Regions from separate parts of the Flavimobilis soli genome, predicted to be linked through region 2. Evidence: riboswitches for the same ligand, from Rfam matches in the RefSeq annotation. Region 2 holds a riboswitch; each other region holds the start of a gene.
What was found. A riboswitch is a leader RNA that binds a small molecule or an ion and turns the genes downstream of it on or off. The one in region 2 is predicted to bind thiamine pyrophosphate.
Positions count from the first base shown of each region.

Region 1: it holds a riboswitch for thiamine pyrophosphate, as region 2 does, so the genes downstream of both, ATL41_RS00870 (YkoF family thiamine/hydroxymethylpyrimidine-binding protein) here and ATL41_RS02685 (thiamine-binding protein) in region 2, are expected to answer to the same signal.
Region 3: it holds a riboswitch for thiamine pyrophosphate, as region 2 does, so the genes downstream of both, ATL41_RS06980 (thiamine ABC transporter substrate-binding protein) here and ATL41_RS02685 (thiamine-binding protein) in region 2, are expected to answer to the same signal.

Region 1 covers NZ_PDJH01000001.1:181,532-185,734, forward strand. The annotation lists gene ATL41_RS00860 (ABC transporter ATP-binding protein) at 1-1,005, opposite strand, end outside; gene ATL41_RS00865 (ECF transporter S component) at 1,002-1,652, opposite strand; gene ATL41_RS00870 (YkoF family thiamine/hydroxymethylpyrimidine-binding protein) at 1,649-2,314, opposite strand; TPP riboswitch at 2,457-2,575, opposite strand; gene ATL41_RS13430 (dihydrofolate reductase family protein) at 2,723-2,938, shown strand; gene ATL41_RS13435 (hypothetical protein) at 3,114-3,254, shown strand; gene ATL41_RS00880 (GAF domain-containing protein) at 3,321-3,941, shown strand; one part of gene ATL41_RS00885 (IS3 family transposase) at 3,896-4,203, opposite strand, start outside.
Region 2 covers NZ_PDJH01000001.1:588,192-592,394, forward strand. The annotation lists gene ATL41_RS02670 (ABC transporter ATP-binding protein) at 1-213, opposite strand, end outside; gene ATL41_RS02675 (ABC transporter substrate-binding protein) at 197-1,195, opposite strand; gene ATL41_RS02680 (ABC transporter permease) at 1,192-2,004, opposite strand; gene ATL41_RS02685 (thiamine-binding protein) at 2,001-2,294, opposite strand; TPP riboswitch at 2,424-2,542, opposite strand; gene ATL41_RS02690 (quinone oxidoreductase family protein) at 2,641-3,636, shown strand; gene ATL41_RS02695 (nucleotide pyrophosphohydrolase) at 3,633-3,992, shown strand; gene ATL41_RS02700 (VOC family protein) at 4,096-4,203, shown strand, end outside.
Region 3 covers NZ_PDJH01000001.1:1,529,728-1,533,930, reverse strand. The annotation lists gene ATL41_RS06995 (hypothetical protein) at 1-441, opposite strand, end outside; gene ATL41_RS06990 (DUF4235 domain-containing protein) at 654-941, shown strand; gene ATL41_RS06985 (VOC family protein) at 1,031-1,960, opposite strand; TPP riboswitch at 2,052-2,171, shown strand; gene ATL41_RS06980 (thiamine ABC transporter substrate-binding protein) at 2,240-3,319, shown strand; gene ATL41_RS06975 (ABC transporter permease) at 3,333-4,203, shown strand, end outside.

The sequences.
Region 1 (4,203 bases), 410 kb from region 2:
GTTGACGCCGAGGATCGCAGTGAGCGTTCCGGCGCGGAGATCGAGGTCGACACCGTCTACGAGCGTGGGACGCTGCCGGACGACGGCAGCTCCGGCAGGTGCGCCGATCGCGGGTGTGGACACTGCCTCAGCTCGCACGGTGACACCCCGTGCACGCAGGAGCGGCGTCGACGTGCAGCGTGCGGAGGGGACGCGGCGGGCACCAGGAAGATACGGCTCGGTGAGCGCGTCAGGCATCGAGGCGAGCCGCACGTCGAGGGGCAGCCAGCACCCCATGGCTTCGATCGCCTGCGCATGCGTCGTGAGGACGTCGGCCGTGGGCCCGTGCGCGAGCACGGAGCCCGAAGCGTCGATGACAAGCGTGTCGACCGGCAGAGTGGGGAGCTCGTCGAGACGATGCTCGACGAGGAGGACCGTCGGACCACCGTCGTTCATGACGGTCGCGACCGCCGCGCCCACCTGCTGCGCGCCAGCCGGGTCTAGCATCGCCGTCGGCTCGTCGAGCAGGAGGAGCGCCGGCTCAGCGACGAGAACGCTGGCAAGCGCAACCCGCTGCGCCTCACCGCCCGAGAGCGTCCCAGTGGGACGGTCGGCGAGGTGAGCGGCCCCGACCCGCGCGAGAGCCGCTCGAACGCGCGCCGCGATGTGCTCGGACGGTACGCCGTGGTTCTCCAGGGTGAACGCCACGTCGTCAAGGACCCCGGCGAGGCACAGCTGGTCGAGAGGGTTCTGCTGGAGGTACGCGACATGCCGCGCGAGGTCGAACGTTGCGACCTCGCGCGGATCGGAGCCGAGCACGCGAACGTCACCCGTGACAGCGGCATCGACGGTCTGCGGCACGATCCCCGTGATCATCCGCAGGAGTGTCGACTTGCCGGAGCCGGACGGGCCCAGGACAAGACAGGATCGACCGGCGGCGATGCCCAGCGTGACGTCGTGCAACGACGGTGTCGGCGCGGTCGGATAGTGGACGCCCGCGCCCTGGAGAACCACGGCGGCGTTCATCGTGCGGCGCGCCCAATCGCCTGGTTGTCGAGCACACCCGTGCGGAGGAGCCCGTCGCCGAGGAGCTTGGCAGCCACCGCGGACAGCAGGATGCACGACGCGAGCGTGAACGCGAAGCGGAGGCCGAGGTACTCCTGACCGAGCCATCCCTGCCGGAACGCGTTGTACGCGAAGGTCAGAACCCCGGCGGAGACACCTGACGCGAGGAACGTCGGCCAGCCGAAATGGCGGTAGCGCGTGAGGGCGAAGGGAAGCTCGGCGGTCGCACCCTGGATGAACCCGACGAGCAGGAGCATTGGCCCGACGGGGGAGCCGAGGAACGCGACCTCGACGAGAGCCGCGAGAATCTCGACGACCACGCCGACACCCGGCTTGCGCACGATGTACACGGCGAGAGGCGCGACCATGATCCATGAGCCGGCGAGCACATTCTGGGCAAGGTCGCCGAGCGGACCCATCGCGATCTGCAGTCCGTACCACGCCTGGACGAACGCCCAGTAGAGGAACCCGAAGACGACCGCAAGGACCGCGAGCAGCACGGTCTCGTGGAGCGTGAGCCCGCGGCGGTCGCGGGGCACGAGGGTCGGGAGCGTGGTCGCGGCGTCGTCGGCCGTCGCGCCGGGCAGGTCGGTGCGGGGTGTGCTCATCGGGCCACCTCCGTCGCGGGAGCATCGGCGTCCGGGTGGTTCGTCGAGATCGTCACGTGCGTGACGACGTGCGCGACGGAGCGGCCGGCGGCGAGCCAGCCGTCGGCGACCGTGCCGAGGACGTCGGCGAGGTCGCCTGCGAGCTCGGTGACGAAGTGCCGCGACGCACGCGCGACCCCCGCGGCCTTGGCCCGCTCGATGACCGGCATGATGTGGGACATGTGGTCGGCGCCGGGGCCGTCGGCGAGCGGGTACAGCGCCCACTGGGCGGTGGCCTCGACCCCTGTGGGTGCGAGCGGGGTGAGGTCCGGGATCGCGAGGGTGGGGGCGTCGAGCCCGCACGTCAGCTCGCCCGGGCAGCCGCGGGAGAGCTGAACGTGCGCGACGACGTGCGCTCCGCTCGCCGAGACCCGCGCGATGAGGTCGACGATGTAGGCGAGGACGTCGGCCTCGGCGCCACCGACGTACGTCGAGACGTCGTCGGACTCGATGACCAGACCGGGGGCGGATGCCGCGGCCGTGTCCGCGAGGGCAGTGAGCAGGATCGCGACATAGTCGTCGGACATCACGGAGACCGTGAGGCGTGCGCCGACCCCCAGGGCGAGGGGGTCTCGAGTCTGGGCACCGCTGCGTGCGGACGTCGTGGACGGGGAGAGGGACATGCGTGCTCCTGTGCATCGACGCCCCCGGGGGTGGGCAAGCACGATGCATCCACTCGCGTGGCAGCGCCACGCCGCCGCGGACACGAAAATGCCCATGACGTGCCCCCGCATCCGTGCGCCCGAGAGCGCGCGGGCACGGGGACGGGAATGCTCCGCCCTGCTCCCTACGCTGGTACTGACCAGATCAGGTTCCACGGGTCTGCAGGTGGGACGGGGTCCGGCCTGCACTCTCAGCGCTCATGCGCTCCCCGGGGGCTTGGTGAACACACCGTAACGACGACGAGCCTCGAGGGCCAACGGGGCCGGCGCCCGTTCCACCAAGCGGACGCGGGTGCGGGGTTGGGGAACGTGAGATTCTGGGTGCCCGGTCCGCACAGCCTCGAGGCTGTCGTCGCGCGAGGAGCCCCGATGACGACCTGCTACTACACCGCCGCGACCTTCGACGGGTTCCTCGCGACGCCGGAGCACTCGCTCGACTGGCTGTTCTCCTGCGACTTCGACTGGGCCGCACCCATGCCGCACGCGACTCTGGCCGACGGCGTCGGGGCTCTCGTCATGGGCGCCTCGACGTACGAGTGGATGCTGCGCCGTGACGAGCCCTGGCCGTTCGAACCGCCGACCTAGGTGCTCACCCACCGCGACCTGCCCGTCCCCGCGGGCGCCGATGTTTGGCTCAGGCACGCCGACGTGCGTGACATTCACGCCGAGATGACCACGGCAGCGGACGGCGGGGTGTTGTGGGTCATGGGAGGCGGGGGGAGTCGCCCAGCAGTTCGCCGAGGCCGGGCTGCGCGACGAGGTGTGGCTGCAGTACGCCCCAATGCTCATCGGGGCCGGGCACCCGCACATCACGGGGTGGCTCGACCCCGCGCCCATCGACGTCGCCCGCAACCGCGACCATATGTGCGGCCGCTACCGGGTGCGGCGCCCGTCCGCGTGATCCCCGTGCGGCGCTGACGGGCTGGCGTCAGACTCTCTCGAACCGGCGACGTGCGCGGGGGATGTGATGACGGAGGCGCTCGTGGCGATCCGTCGGGCGTTCGGGTGGACGTACGCGATGGTGTGGAAGCTTGATGTGGAGTCGCAGCGGCTGCGTCTGGTGCACGACGACGGGACGGCGCCTCGCGAGTTCCGCGAGTATGCGCAGGGCTTGGCTCTGGGCCCGGGCGAGGGGCTGGCGGGGACGTGTTGGCAGCGTGACGACATGGCCGTCCTGCACGATCTGCGCACGGCTGGGCCGGGTGTGGATGTGTCGCGGATCGAGAGCTCGGGCTTGCTGAGCGGTGTGGCGCTGCCGGTGCGTAGCCGCGGCAAGGTTGTGGCGGTGTTGCAGTTCCTCAACAGCGGGGTGGGGACGCCGTCGGAGTCGCGGCAGTCGATCATGCGTGCTGCGGGGATGCTCGTGTCGGGGCAGTTCGACCGGGCGGCGGAGCGGGAGATCGCAGTCGAGCACGACCGTGACGTCACGGCGCTGACGACTGTCGTGCATGCGGTGGCGAAGGCGTCGAGCATCGAGGAGGCGCTCGGCACGGCGCTCGAGACGATCAGGATGAAGCGCCCTGGGTCTGATGGAGACTCGCGCTATTTGATTCCGACCAGCAGTTCGCGGTCGGCTTGGACAGCATAGAACGCGTTCTCGAACTCGACGGGCGGGACGTCGCCGAGGTAGCCATGGAGACGTTGCGCATTGTGCCAGTGCACCCACCCGAGCGTCGCGAGCTCGAGGTCCTCGACGGTCTTCCACGGTCGTTGGCGGGCAGGTCCGCGGACGAGTTCGGTCTTGTAATAGCCGTTCACCGTCTCGGCCAGGGCGTTGTCATACGAATCGCCGACGGTTCCGATCGAGGGTGTCGCGCCGATCTCCGCGAGGCGTTCGCCGTAGCGAATCG
Region 2 (4,203 bases):
CGCGACCGCGAGACCCGCGAGGATGCGCAGCAGCGTCGACTTGCCGCACCCGGACGGGCCCACGACCGCCGTGAGCCCGCCACGCGCGACCCGGAACGACACGTCCGCGAGTACGGCGCGACCGCCGAGCGACACGCTCAGCCCGCGGACCTCGACGCTCCCCCGCCCCTCCGCGGTCCCGAGGTCGGGCCGGACGTCAGCCGAGGAGGTCATCGGTCCACAGCTCCTCCGCCGTCAGGCCCGGCTCGACGAGCCCCTCCTCCTCGAGGAATGCGAGGAACTCCCGCCACACCTCCGGGTCCTGCCAGCCCCAGGGCTTGCCTGGCGCCGTGATCTCCGCTGCGAGGTACGCCGCGCTGAGCGACACGAGCTCGCGGTCGAGCTCCGGGACAGCCTCCAGGAGCGTGTCGGCGGCCGCCTGCGGGTCGGCTACCGCGTCCTCGTAGCCGCGTCCGACCGCCGCCACGAGCTTCTCGACGACGCCCGGCCGCTCGGCCAGCACCGTCTCGGACGTCGCGAGCAGCGGCGTGTACCAGTCGGGGATGCAGTCCGTGTGGTCCGCGAACGGGATGGACGCGACGTCGAGACCGTCGACGTCGCGCAGCCTGATCGTGTCCCAGCCCTCGAAGACCCATGCCACGTCGAACTGGCCCTGCGTCAGCCCGACCCGGAAGTCGTCGCTCACGAGCGGGGCGAGCTCGACCGCGTCCGGGTCGCCGCCGTCGCACGCCACGAGACGACGCACGAGCGCCTCCTCGAGCGCGCTGCCGTAGCTGCCGTACGTGCGCCCCGCCAGGTCGCGCGGACGCCCGATACCCGCGCTGCTCAGGCCGATGAGGCTCGACGTGTTGCGGCGCAGGACCGCAGCGACCGACACGACGTCGGCCCCCTTGGCCCGGGCCGGGACGAGCGCCTCGGCGACGGAGTACGCGACGTCCGCCTGGCCCGCCGCGACGAGGCTCAACCCCGACGCCTCCCCCGGCTCGACGATCGTCACGTCGAGCCCCGCCTCCGCGAAGTAGCCGCGGTCCTGCGCGACGTACAGGCCGAGGTGGTTCGTGTTGGGCGTCCAGTCCAGGACGACGGTCACAGGCGTCAGGTCGCCCTCGACCGCGCCGCTCTGCGGCGGCGCCGCGCAGCCGGCGGACAGGGCGATGAGCGCCGCGGTGAACGCGGCAGCGGTACGAGCTCTCATGCTGGTCTCCTTGCGAGCAGGTGGGTTCCGGGTTCGCGCCGCTGCCACGGCAGGGCGGCGCGCGACGCCGCGTCGACGATCACGAACAGCAGCGCGGTGAGCAGCGCGACGAGGGCGACCGCGACGAAGATGCGGTCGACGTCGTACCCCTTGCGGGCGCGCTGGATGAGGACGCCGAGGCCGCTCGTCCCAGCGAGATACTCCGAGACGACGGCGGCGCCGACGGCGTACGTGGCGGCGAGCCGCAGCCCCGACAGGGCCCCGGGCAGCGCGGCCGGCGCTCGCACGAGCAGCAGCACCTGGCGGCGCGTGCCGCCCAGACCGCGCAGGACGTCGCCAAGCTCCCCCTCAGCGTCGCGCATCGCGCCTGCCGCCGCGACGAGCACGGGGAAGAACACGGTGAGCGCGACGAGCACGACCTTGGGCGCGAGCCCGACACCACCCCACAGCACCATGAGCGGCGCGAGCACGACCGTCGGCACGGTCTGCGTGAGCGTGAGCAGCGGCAGCAGCGCCCGGTCGAGCCAGGGCGAGGCCGCGGCCGCGAGCGCGAGCGCGCTGCCTGCGAGGACTCCGAGCACGAGACCGAGGAGTGCCTCCGTCATCGTCGTCGTGACGTGGTCTTCGAGCAGCGGGGCGAGCCCGACGGCTGCGGACACGACCTGGCTCGGCGCGGGGAGGATGAACGCCGGGACGTCCCCGACGCGGACGGCCACCTCCCACACGACGACCAGGCCGGTCGCGAGCACCGCCGGCGGCCACGCACGCGCCAGCAGGTCCGCACCCGGGCGCGGGGCGACGCTGCTCACGCCCGGAACTTCGCGACGAGGTCCTCGATCGTCGGGCCGTCGTCGTCGGCGCCCTGCCCGACCTTGATGTGGCTCGTCACGCCGCGGGCGCCTGCCGCGAGCGTTGCCTCGTGGACGCGTCGCAGCAGCGCCCAGACCTCGTCGGGGCTCCCCTGCACGGTCGTGCCCATCGCACCGACCTCGTGGACGAGACCCGAGTCCTGGATGACGGCGATGGCGGGGTCGATGTGGGCGTAGGGCTGGTCGGCCGTCCCGGCGGGGCGGGGCGAGACCTGGATGTGTGCGAGCACTTCTTCGCTCCTCGAGCTCGAGGGCGCCGCCGCGACGGGCGCGCGCACGACCGTCGCGCGCCGACGAGGCGCGCCGCAGCACGCGTCGGCGAGGACGCGAGCAGCGGGACGGTTCGAGCAGACAAGGTGCCGACGGCACCGACGCATCCCTCCGCTGGCATTACCCAGTTCAGGTTCGCGGGTCGGCGGCTCGGGTGGTCTCCCATCCGCCCTCTCAGCTTGGTGCACCAAGCTCCCCGGCGTTTCCCCGTCAACGTATCGGCCGTGCTCGCACGCCGCGACCGTCGTCTCGCGATCCGGGACCGCCGCGTCGACCCGGACGCCCGACGGGTGGTTGGCTGGGGTGATGAGAGCGATCGAAGCCGTACGCGCAGGTGGTCCCGAGGTCCTCACGCTGGTTGAGCGTCCCGCGCCGGACCCAGGTGCGGGCGAGGTCGTCGTCGACGTCGCGTTCGCGGGCGTGAACTTCATCGACACGTACCGCCGCTCGGGCGTCTACCCGGCGCACTTCCCGCACGTGCCCGGAAGCGAGGGTGCGGGCGTCGTCAGCGCCGTCGGACCTGGAGTCACGGACGTCGCGGTCGGCGACCGCGTCGCCTGGGTCGACGGCCCCGGCTCGTACGCCGAGCAGGTCGTCGTCGCAGCAGACCGCACGGTCCCCGTGCCCGACGGCGTCGACCTCGCGACCGCGGCCGCACTCATGCTCCAAGGGCTCACCGCGCACTACCTCGTCGACTCCAGCCACCCCGTCGGCCCCGGCGAGGACGTGCTCGTGCACGCAGGCGCGGGTGGGGTCGGCCTCCTCCTGACGCAGCTCGCCGTCGCGCGCGGCGCGCGCGTCATCACGACCGTCTCGACGGAGGCGAAGGCCGAGCTCTCGCGCGAGGCGGGCGCGACCGCCGTCGTCCGCTACGACCAGCTCGACGACCTCACGGCGCAGCTTCCCGAAGCCGTCCGCGCCGTCGCCCCGGAAGGCGTCCACGCGGTGTACGACGGCGTCGGCCGCACGACGTTCGACGCGTCGCTCGCCTCCCTGCGGCCGCGCGGCATCCTCGTGCTGTTCGGCGGAGCCTCCGGCCAGGTGCCCCCGTTCGACCTGCAACGGCTCAACTCGGGCGGCTCGCTGTTCGTCACCAGGCCCACGCTCGGCGACCACGTCGCGACACGACCCGAGCTGCTGCGTCGGGCCGACGAGCTGTTCCACGCCGTCCGGCTCGGGGCCCTCAAGGTCCGCGTCGGCGGGACGTACGCACTCGCCGACGCGGGTGAGGCGCACCGGGCGCTCGAGGCGCGCGAGACGACGGGCAAGCTCGTGCTCGAGGTCGGCGGGGAGGCGCTGTGAGCGTCGAGGCGGGCGGCTTCGACGACCTCGTCGCGGCCGTCCGGGACTTCTCGGAGGAGCGCGGCTGGACGCCGGTGCAGACGCCGAAGAACCTCGCCATGGCGCTCACCGGGGAGGCGGGCGAGCTCGCGGCCGAGCTCCAGTGGCTCGGCTCCGACGAGAGCGTCGACGCCGTGCGCACCGACCGTGAGCTGCGCGAGCGCGTCGCGATGGAGATGGCCGACGTGCTCATCTACCTCGCGCGCCTGGCCGACGTCACGGGGATCGACCTGCTCGACGCCGCCCGCCGCAAGCTCGCGGTCAACCACGGGCGCTTCCCGGTCGGCTCGGCGCCGTCGCGAGCGCACGACGGGTGACGCCAGGCGCGCGAGGGACACCCGCCGGGACCGACGGGCACCGTCGTCCGCTCTGGGAGGTGTCACCGTGGGCCCCTCACGACGCCGAGCGCATGCTCGGAGCATGACGACCACGATCACGCCGAACATCTGGTACGCCGGCGACGCCGAGGAGGCTGCCGCCGCCTACACGGCCTTCTTCCCGGACAGCCATGTCGTGCAGACCGTCCGC
Region 3 (4,203 bases), 940 kb from region 2:
CTGGAAGATCGTGAGCTCGGGGCTCGTGCGGACCGTGCCGGTGCCCGGGTCGAGCACGACGCGGTACGTCGCGTCGCCCGCCCGGCTCGGCACGGGGAGCGCGACGGCCGTGGTCTCGGCCACCTCCTCGGCGACCGGCGTCCACCGCCCGCCGTCCCGGCGCTCGAGCCGGAGCGTCGGCCCGGCCGCACTCACCTCGACCGTGACGACGACGTCCTCGTCCGTCGCGGCGACGTCCGGGTGGTCGACGTCGGTGATCGTCGCGTGCGCCCCCGTCGCGCCCGCTCTCTCGTCCGCGCCCGCGGCGACGGCACGGACGAGCCCGTCGCCCGTCAGGCCCGGGGCCGAGGGGCGCGGAGCCGCGGACACGAGGACCCAGGACAGCGCGAGCGCACCCGCGAGCGCCGGCACGGCGCGCCGCGTCCAGGTGTCTCGCCGCACTGGTCCTCCTCGCCCCGGGTGCCGTCGTCGTGAGCGACCTGTCCATCGTGCCCCGTCGTGCCGACGACGGCCAGGACGGCCGGACCTGGTCGGGCGCTCGTGCGGCGTGCGTGCAGGTCGGCCGACGTGCAGCGCGCCACGGTCCCGGTAGCGTGGGCAGGGTGGCCGCCCGACCCGGGCTGCCGCACCGACGAGCGACGAGGAGGACCGACGTGGCTGACGACAACGACGAGGGCATGGTCGACAAGCTGATCCTGATCGGCACGTCCGCGCTGGCGGCGTGGCTGGCGCAGAAGCTCCTCGGCGCGGTGTGGAAGAAGGCGACGGGGCACGACGCCCCGAAGGACCCGCTCGACAACGAGTCGAATATCGCGGGCATCGTGACCTTCGCGGGCGTGACGGGTGCGGTCGCCGCGCTGAGCCGCATCGCTGCGAACAAGGGCGCGCGCAAGGTGACGTCGCGGATCTCTGCGGGGCGCACCCTGAAGGCCTCGCGCTGACGCGGGTCCTGCACGCTTCGCGCTGACGCCCTGGCAGACGGCTCGGCCCCCTCGTCGCTCGCGACGAGGGGGCCGAGGTGTGTCCGGGGTCAGCCGACGGCGACGCGGATCTCGTTGCGCCACGGGTCGGCGAACGTGAGCACGGCGCCGTCGTCCGCGGCGGCGACGCCCGCGTGCTTGAGGCGGTCGGCGAGCGCGCCGACCTCGTCGCGCGTCGGGACGACGATCGACACCTCGCCGAGGCCGAGGTTCACGGGCCGCGGGCCAGCGCCCATCGACGCCCACGTGTTCATCGCCATGTGGTGGTGGTAGCCGCCGGCGGACACGAACAGGGCCGAGCCCATCTCGGTCGTCGCCTCGAAGCCGAGGGTGTCGACGTAGAAGCGGCGCGCGGTCGGGATGTCGCCGACCTGCAGGTGGACGTGGCCGAGGGTCGCGGCCGAGGCATGCGGGGCAGCGAGGACGGCCTCGTCGAGGTGCTGCTGCATGAATGCGTTCGGGTCGAGGTGCAGCGTGGCCATCTCGACGTGGCCGTCGCGCCAGCGCCACTGGTCGCGCGGGCGGTCGACGTACAGCTCGATGCCGTTGCCCTCGGGGTCGTCGAGGTAGAACGCCTCGGAGACGAGGTGGTCGCCCGCGCCGGTGTAGAGCTGCGGGGTGAGCGTCGCGACGCGCGCGAGCGTCGCGGCGAGGCCTGCGGCGTCGGCGAAGAGGATCGCCGTGTGGAACAGGCCGGCCTCGCCAGGGCGGCGCGGCGGCAGGTCGCGAGCCTCACGCAGGACGACGAGCGGCGTCGTGCCGCGGCCGAGGGTGACGACGGCGTCGCGGCCGTCCGCGGCGTCGTTCGCCAGGACCTCGAGCGCGATGACGTTCGTGTAGAAGGCGACCATCGCGTCGATGTCGCGGACGTACAGCGTGACCGCGTCCATGTGCGTCTCGGCTGCGAGGCGGTCGCCGGGCAGGAGGGCGGAGGGTGCGGCGGCGTGGGCGCTCGCGGCGTCGATCATGTCTCGGCTCATGTCTTCAGTCTCCCCCGAGAAAGTTGAAGCGTCAACCATTCTCGGTGTGAGGACGGGCACGGCCGCGAGGCGCGGCGGGCGGTAGGCTGGTCAGGAACGACAGGGGAGCGCTGCCGCCCGCACGGACGGTGAGCGCTGAGAGTGCGGACCACCGCAGACCCTCGAACCTGATCCGGTTAGCACCGGTGTAGGGAGTCGGGATTCTCTCCACGTCGTGCGCCGCAGCACACGCGGGGCGCGACGCGGCACCCCTCCTTTGACCTAGGAGGACACCAACGCATGAGCACCACCACCCGCCGCCGCAAGGGCACCGCAGCCACGCTCGCAGCGATCGCCACCACGAGCCTGCTCGTCGCCTGCTCCACCGAGCAGAGCCCGGCGACCACGACGACGACGGCCGGCCCGCCGACCGGCAAGGTCACCCTCGTCACCCACGACTCTTTCGAGCTCACCGACGAGCAGAAGGCCGACCTCGAGGGGCTCGGCCTCGACGTCGAGGTCACCCAGCTCGGCGACGGCGGCACCCTCGTCAACCAGCTCATCCTCACCAAGGACTCCCCGCTCGGCGACGTCGCCTACGGCATCGACAACATCTTCGGCGCACGCGCCCTCGAGGCCGGCGTCTTCGCCGACCACGCCTCCCCCGCCCTGCCCGACGCCGCGAAGGACCTCCTGCTCGAGGGCTCGACCGCGCTCACCCCGATCGACCAGGGCGACGTCTGCATCAACGTCGACGACCGCTGGTTCGACGCGCACCCCGACGTGCCCGTCCCCGCGACCCTCGACGACCTCGCCGACCCCGCGCTCAAGGACCTCGTCGTCCTCACCAACCCCGCGACGTCGACCCCCGGCCTCGCCTTCCTCGCCGCGACCGTCGGCGCCTACGGCGAGGACGGCTACCTCGACTACTGGACGAGCCTCAAGGACAACGGCGTGAAGATCTCCGACTCCTGGTCGGACGCCTACTACGTCGACTTCTCCGGCGGCGGCGAGGGCGGCCCGCGCCCCGTCGTCCTCTCGTACGGCTCGTCGCCCGCCTACACGCTCGACGGCGACGAGTCCACGACGTCGTCCCTCCCCGCGACGTGCTTCCGCCAGGTCGAGTACGCGGGCGTGATCGCCGGCTCCGACAACCCCGCCGCTGCAGGTGCACTCGTCGACTACATGCTCTCCGCCGACTTCCAGGCGGCCCTCCCTGACACGGTGTACATGTACCCGGTCGACCCGGACGTCGACCTGCCCGAGGCGTTCGAGAAGTTCGGGCCGCTCGCCGAGAAGACGATCACGGTCGACCCCGCGACGCTCGCGGAGAACCGCGACGCCTGGATCGAGTCGTGGACTGACACGATGCTCGGCTGAGACGAGCACGACCGTGACGACGACCCTCGCACCGGCACCGACCGGGAACCGCGCCCCCCACGGGGACGCGGCACCCGGCGGTGCCCGGCGCAGGGCGACCGGGCGTGCGCTCTGGTTCGCCGCCGTCGGGGTCCCGGGACTGTTCCTCGCGGTCTTCTTCCTGTGGCCCGTCGCGACGATGATCCTCAAGGGCTTCGCGTCGCCCGACGCCGCGGCGCACCCCGCGTGGTCGCCCGCCGCCTGGGACCTCGGCGGGTTCGGCGAGGTGCTCGGCCGCCCGCGCACGTGGCGCGTCGTCGGCCTGACCTTCCTGCAGGCCGGCCTCGGGACCGTGCTCTCCGTCCTGCTCGGCCTCCCCGGCGCGTACGTGCTGTACCGGCGGACGTTCCCCGGCCGTGCGTTCGTGCGTGCGGTCGTCACGGTGCCGTTCGTCCTGCCGACCGTCGTCGTCGGTGTCGCGTTCCGCAGCCTGTTCATGGACGCAGGCCCGCTCGGCGGGCTCGGCCTCGACCAGAGCCTCACCGCGATCGTCGTCGCGCTCGTCTTCTTCAACTACTCCGTCGTCGTGCGCACGGTCGGCGGTTTCTGGGCGCAGCTCGACGCCCGTCCCGAGCAGGCCGCGCGCGCCCTCGGCGCGAGCCCGCTGCGCGTCCTGCGCACGGTCACGCTGCCCGCGCTCGCCCCCGCGATCGCGTCGGCCGCCGCGCTCGTCTTCTTCTTCTGCGCGACGGCGTTCGGCACCGTCCTCATCCTCGGAGGCAGCCGCTTCGGCACGATCGAGACGGAGATCTACGTCCGCACGACGCAGTTCCTCGACCTGCGCGCGGCCGCGGTCCTGTCGGTCCTGCAGCTCGTCGTCGTCGCGGCCGTCCTGTGGGTGTCGG